2 regions of the Actinoplanes missouriensis 431 genome follow, and region 2 is predicted to be linked to the other one. Evidence: riboswitches for the same ligand, from Rfam matches in the RefSeq annotation. Region 2 holds a riboswitch; the other holds the start of a gene.
The links. A riboswitch is a leader RNA that binds a small molecule or an ion and turns the genes downstream of it on or off. The one in region 2 is predicted to bind glycine.
Positions count from the first base shown of each region.

Region 1: linked by a shared signal. The riboswitch ahead of gcvP (aminomethyl-transferring glycine dehydrogenase) and the one ahead of gcvT (glycine cleavage system aminomethyltransferase GcvT) in region 2 are both predicted to bind glycine.

Region 1 is NC_017093.1:4,412,160-4,415,547, forward strand. Features, by position in the region: gene gcvP (aminomethyl-transferring glycine dehydrogenase) at 1-2,001, opposite strand, end outside; glycine riboswitch at 2,077-2,168, opposite strand; gene mgrA (L-glyceraldehyde 3-phosphate reductase) at 2,229-3,224, shown strand; gene AMIS_RS20670 (nucleotidyltransferase domain-containing protein) at 3,224-3,388, shown strand, end outside.
Region 2 is NC_017093.1:4,898,949-4,902,336, forward strand. Features, by position in the region: gene AMIS_RS22970 (L-serine ammonia-lyase) at 1-54, opposite strand, end outside; gene gcvH (glycine cleavage system protein GcvH) at 51-422, opposite strand; gene gcvT (glycine cleavage system aminomethyltransferase GcvT) at 419-1,552, opposite strand; glycine riboswitch at 1,592-1,676, opposite strand; glycine riboswitch at 1,681-1,766, opposite strand; gene AMIS_RS42890 (hypothetical protein) at 1,953-2,150, opposite strand; gene AMIS_RS22985 (hypothetical protein) at 2,343-2,663, shown strand.

The sequences.
Region 1 (3,388 bases), 490 kb from region 2:
CGCGTTGAGGTTCGCGCCGTCGACGTAGACCTGGCCGCCGGCGTCGTGCACCTTCGCGCAGAGTTCCGCGATCGAGGTCTCGTAGACGCCGTGGGTCGACGGGTAGGTCACCATGATCGCCGAGAGGCTGTCGCGGTGCTTCTCGATCTTGGCGTCCAGGTCGGCCAGGTCGACGTTGCCGTCCGCGTCGCAGGCCACCACGACCACCCGCATGCCGGCCATCACCGCGGAGGCCGCGTTCGTGCCGTGGGCGCTGGACGGGATCAGGCAGACGTCGCGGTGCGTCTCGCCGCGCGAGCGGTGGTAGCCGCGGATCGCGAGCAGGCCGGCCAGCTCACCCTGCGAGCCGGCGTTCGGCTGCACGCTGACGGCGTCGTAACCGGTGATCTCGGCGAGCCAGCCCTCCAGCTGGGCGACCAGGTCCTCGTACCCCTGGATCTGGTTCGCCGGGGCGAAGGGGTGGATGTTGGCGAACTCCGGCCAGGTGATCGCCTCCATCTCGGTGGTGGCGTTCAGCTTCATCGTGCAGGAGCCGAGCGGGATCATGCCCCGGTCCAGGGCGTAGTCCCGGTCCGAGAGCTTGCGCAGGTAGCGCAGCATCGAGGTCTCGGAGTGGTGGGTGTTGAAGACCGGGTGGGTCAGGTACTCGGTGGTGCGCTCCGGCCAGCCGCCGGACACCCCCCAGATCATCGCGAGCTCGGCGCCGAACGCGGCCACCACGGTCGCCACGTGCTCGTCCGTGGTCGTCTCGTCGCAGGAGACCGACACCCGGTCCGCGTCGACCAGGCGCAGGTCCACACCGCGTCGCGCCGCCTCGGCCACGATCGCCTCGGCCCGGCCCGGCACCACCGCGGTGACCGTGTCGAAGTAGGTGTCGTTCTGCACCTCGATGCCGGCCTCCCGCAGGCTGCCGGCGATCCGGGAAGCGTGCGCGTGCACCCCGTCGGCGATCTCCCGAAGGCCCTGCGGGCCGTGGTAGACCGCGTACATGCTGGCCATCACGGCGAGCAGCACCTGCGCGGTGCAGATGTTGCTGGTCGCCTTCTCCCGGCGGATGTGCTGCTCCCGGGTCTGCAGCGCGAGACGGTAGGCGGGCGCGCCGTCGGCGTCCTTCGACACGCCGACCAGGCGGCCGGGCAGCGAACGCTCCAGGCCGGCGCGCACGGCCAGGTATCCGGCGTGCGGGCCACCGAAGCCGAGCGGCACGCCGAACCGCTGTGTCGTGCCGGCGGCGATGTCCACGCCGATCTCGCCGGGTGCCCGCAGCACGGTCAGCGCGAGCAGATCCGCCGCGACCGTGACCAGGGCGCCCCGCTCGTGCGCGAGCTCCACCAGCGCGGCGTGGTCGCGGACCTCACCGGACGCCCCCGGGTACTGCAGGTGCAGGCCGAAGAACTCGTCCGGCAGCGTCTCCGGCTCCTCCGGGTCGATCAGCACGACCTCGATGCCGAGCGGTTCGGCCCGGGTCCGCACGATGCTCAGCGTCTGGGGGAACGTGTCCGCGTCCACCGCGTACACGTTGCTCTTGACCTTGGAAGCGCGGCGGGCCAGCGTCATCGCCTCGGCGACCGCCGTGGCCTCGTCGAGCATGCTCGCGTTCGCGGTGGTCAGCCCGGTCAGGTCGGTGACCATGGTCTGGAAGTTCAGCAGCGCCTCGAGCCGGCCCTGGCTGATCTCCGGCTGGTACGGGGTGTACGCCGTGTACCACGCCGGGTTCTCCAACACGTTCCGCTTGATCACCGCGGGCGTGTGCGTGCCGTAGTAGCCGAGGCCGATCATCGGGGTGGCGACCGTGTTGCGGTCCGCGATCGCGCGCAGCTCGGCGATCGCCTCCTGCTCGGAGATCCCGGCCGGCAGGTCCAGGTCGCCGTGGAACCGGATCGACTCCGGGATCGCGGCGTCCATCAGGTCGTCGAGCGAGTTGTATCCGACCGCCTTGAGCATGTGGGTCTGCTCGTCCGAACCCGGACCGATGTGGCGGGGAACGAAGGGTGACGTCATGGGCGACTCCAGGCTCTGAAGAAGGTCGACACGCAACCTCCCCCTCTGTCATACCCAGACGGGTATTTCAGAGCGCCTGCCCACGCGGTCCTTCTGCCTGAGAGTTTTCCGGGGAGGGTTTGCCCCTTCGGCGCCGTCACGAGGACGGTCTCTTCCGCACAGGTGTTGCCGGCACGACCAACCTACCAGCGCACACCCGGTTGGATCACAGTCCTAGGGTGTGGTCTGTGACGTACACCCCTGATTCCGCCCGCTACGACACGATGACCTACCGGCGTGCCGGTCGCAGCGGCCTGAAGCTCCCCGCCCTCTCCCTCGGCCTGTGGCACAACTTCGGCGACACCCGCCCGCTCGACACCCAGCGCGCCATCGTCCGCCGCGCCTTCGACCTCGGGGTCACCCACTTCGACCTGGCGAACAACTACGGCCCGCCGCCGGGCAGCGCGGAGTCGAACTTCGGCCGGCTGCTGGGGACGGACCTCAAGGCGTACCGTGATGAATTGATCATCTCGACGAAGGCCGGCTACACGATGTGGGACGGGCCCTACGGCGACTGGGGATCACGGAAGTACCTGGTGTCGTCGCTGGACCAGTCGCTGACCCGGCTCGGCCTGGACTACGTCGACATCTTCTACCACCACCGGCCCGACCCGGAGACGCCGCTGCACGAGACGGCGTCGGCGCTGGACGCGATCGTCCGGTCCGGCAAGGCCCTCTACGTCGGGATCTCCAACTACAAGTCGGCGCAGGCCGCGGAGATCGCCCAGATCCTGCGTGACCTCGGCACCCCGCTGCTGATCCACCAGCCGTCCTACTCGATCCTGAACCGCTGGATCGAGCACGACCGCCTGCTCGACACCCTCTCCGACGCCGGCGCCGGCTGCATCGCGTTCAGCCCGCTGCAGCAGGGCCTGCTCACCGACCGGTACCTCACCGGCATCCCGGACGACTCCCGGATCCGGACCAGCGTCTTCCTCAACGAGAGCGCCCTCGACCCGAAGACCATGGGCCGCCTGCACGCGCTCAACGACATCGCCAAGCGCCGCGGCCAGTCCCTCGCCCAGCTGGCGCTCTCCTGGGCGCTGCGCGACCCGCGGATGACCAGCCTGATCATCGGCGCGTCGAGCGTCGGCCAGCTGGAGAACAACATCGCCGCGCTGAGCGGACCGGAGCTCACCGCCGCCGAGCTCGACGAGATCGACGCGACGGTCATCGACCTCTGATGTTCCCGCTCGCGCTGTCGGTCGTGGTCGGATCGCGCGCCTACGGACTGTCCGTGGACGGATCCGACCACGACCGGCGGGGCGTCTTCGTGGCGCCCACCCGTTCCTTCTGGCGTCTGGACAAACCGCCGACGCATTTCGACGGCCCCCTCGACGAACAGTTC
Region 2 (3,388 bases):
GGACGGCCCGATGCCGATCGAGAACAGGTCGAAGACGGAGACGGCCAAGATCATGACTCCGGTGAGATCAGCGCGGCATAGGCCGCGGCGTCGAGAACCTCGGGGGTACGGGTGACGCGCACCCGGTAGAGCCAGCCGGCGCCGTACGGATCCGAGTTGATCAGACCCGGGTCGTCGGCGAGCGCCTTGTTGACCTCCACGATCTCCCCATCGGCCGGCGCATAGACCTCGCTGACGGATTTGGTCGACTCGATCTCGCCACACGTCTCGCCGGCCGTGGTGACGGCGCCGACCTCGGGCAGGTCGACGAAGACCACGTCACCGAGGGCGTCCGCGGCGAACGCGGTGATGCCGACCGTGGCGATCTCGTCGTCGGTGAGCCACTCGTGGTCACGGCTGTAGCGAAGGTTCAAGGGGATCACTGGGGGCTCCTGCGGTAGAAGGGCAGCGCGACGACCTCGGCGTCCTCGCGGGTGCCACGGACGTCGACGACCAGACGGGTGCCGGGCGCCGCGAACACGGGTGGGACGTAGGCCATGGCGATCGGGTGACCAAGCGTCGGCGACGGCGCGCCACTGGTCACCTCGCCGATCCGCTCGCCGCTGACCGGATCGAGCACCGCATGGCCACTGCGTGGCGCGCGGCGGCCGGCCGTGACCAGGCCGGTCAGCACGGTCGACGGCCCCTGGGCGGCGACGCGGCGCAGCGACTCGGCGCCCACGAAGTCCGCCTTGTCCAGGGCGACGATCCGGCCCAGCCCGGCGTGGAAGGGGGTGGTGCGGACGGTGAGCTCGTGCCCGTACAGGGGCATGCCCGCCTCCAGGCGCAGCGTGTCCCGGCAGGCCAGACCGGCGGGGGTGGCGCCGCTCTCCCGCAGGCTCTCCCAGATGGTCGCGGCGTCGGCGTCCGAGCAGTAGATCTCGAAGCCGTCCTCGCCGGTGTACCCGGTGCGGGCCAGCAGCACGTCACAGCCGGCGACCCGCGCCTCGGTGATGCCGTAATAGGGCAGGTCGAGGCTCTCGATGGCCATCGCTTTTGCCGATGCGGGGCCCTGCGTGGCGATCACTTCCGCCGATGCGGGGCCCTGCGTGGCGATCACTTCCGCCGATGCGGGGCCCTGCACCGCGATCAGCGAGCCGCCGGCGTCGGTGATCCGGACCGCGAACCCGTTGGCGTGCTCGCCGAGCATGGCCCGGACCATCGGGGCGTTCGCCGCGTTCGCCACCACCAGGAACCGGTCGGCCGCGAGCCGGTAGACGACCAGGTCATCGAGGACGCCGCCGGTGGTATGGCAGAGCATCGTGTACTTGGCGCGGCCGACCTTGACCGTCGAGAGACGGCCGGCGAGGGCGTAGTCGAGGAATTCCGCGGCGTTGCGGCCGGTGACCTCGATGCGGCCCATGTGGCTGAGGTCGAAGAGCCCCGCGGCGGTCCGCACGGTGTGGTGCTCGGCGATGTCACTGCCGTACCGCAGCGGCATGGTCCAGCCGGCGAACGTGGTCAGATGCGCGCCGAGGCGCGTGTGGACGTCGAAGAGCGCAGTGCGTCTCACGGGAGGCTCCAAGGTCGTGACAGGTTGGGGCCTCCCTCGCTCTGTCATGGGGCCTGAGAGCTTCACCGCCGTTACGGGCGGTTTGCACCGTGGGCGCGTTCGTCTCGCGAACGGCTTTCCAGAGTCGCCTGACCGCAGCGGTACGTGGGCCTGAGAGATTCTGAGGGAGAAGTTGCTCCTTCGGCGCCTCGCCGGGTTCTCCAGGGCCGTGGGCTCTGGTGCCAGGGCCTTGTGGCTCTGGGTGCAAGGGCCTTGTGGCTCTGGGCGTCAGGGCCTTGTGGCTCTGGTGGCGAGGGCTCTCCCGCTGCGGGTTAGCGGCTTCTTCAGTTGTGGCCTGCAAGCTATCCGGGCCGTCATGATCACGTCAAGCGAGCAGGTGCGCAGGTGAGCGTCGTGATCCCTAGTCACCCGTGGCGGCGGCCTCCTCGTCTCCGGCGGTAGCGCTCTTGTCTCCGGCGGCGGCCTCCTCGCCCGTGGCTGCGGCCTCCTGTTCTGTGGCGGTGGCCTCCTCGAGGACCTTGAGCTGGCGTTCCGCGTCGTCACCGCGCGGCCACAGCACCGCGACCATCGCGCCCGAGCACCCCGGACCATCCGCCACCCCAGCGCCATCGGCGCCCGAGCACCCCGGACCATCCGTCACGCCAGCGCCATCGGCACCCGAGCACCCCGGATCATCCGCCCGCCCCAGCGCGGCTGGCACTCGAGCACCCCGGATCTCCGCCCGCCCCAGCGCGGTCGGCGCCCGAGCACATCGGATCATCCGCTCCGGGTGACGCGGGCCGCTCACCCGGTGGGGGACGATCAGGTTAACCGGGCCGCGACCGGGGCAAGTGGAGACGAAACCCGTCGGGAGGACCTGATGACCATTTACGACAGCACGGTCGACGCTCAGCACAACATCGCCGTTTCCGGTGACCCCGCCGTGATCGCGGCTGACGCCGAAGCCACCGGCGCCGAGCTGGGCATTCCCGCCAAGCGCCGCCTGCTGCCCATCGTCATGACCACGGCGGCGATCGCAGCGGTGACCGCCGCAGCGATCTACGGCGCAGCGAAGGCAATCGAAGCCCGCCGGAGCCGCAGCCGGTGGGAGCAGTTCCGCAGCCGCTTCTAAAGTGGCGAGCGGGTAGTCGCAAGCGACGCTCGAGGCTCGGCGAGTAGCGAGCGTCAAGCGGGAACCACGTAACGCCGGGCCGCGTGTGGACGACGGGCGCAACACGAACCCCCATTCCACACGCGGCCCGCGTTCGTCCAGGCGGTGTGGAATTCGGTATCGCCACGACGGAGGATCCCTACCACCGTTTCGCTCCTTCTTATTATGAAGTCGGCAGTCTTTTCGGGGTAACGGAGATCCTTTCCTGAATACAATGGACTCCACGATCGCGGCAGGGAGCGAAACCTTGACCGTGCGGGGCGACGGCCGAACTGGAGATGGTGGCCGAGCTGGCGGGGGCGGCTGAGCTGGACGAGGCCCCGAAGCTTCGGGAGGTGACGTCGCCACGGGCGGCTCAGGAACCCTGGGCGACTCAGGAACTCTGGGCGGCGGTGGGCCTGCGGAACGATCGGCCTCGTCACGCAGCTGGCGCAGCCGGCGAGCATGCCGTTGCGCGAGACCCCACGTGCGGTGCCGCGCATGCTCCCACCTGAACCGCTCCGCCTCCGGCGAATAATTGCGGCGCGCGCTCGGATCCCGCAAATGCTTCACGGGAAACAAGGAAAGCTGCGCCATGAACCAAGCGTTTCTCGCCCTCCAGGGAATGGCCAACAGAATTCGTCATACCTGGTATGAGCCAATCAAATGATCGTCGGCCTTCGCTGAGGAGAAGGGCCGGCGCGCTG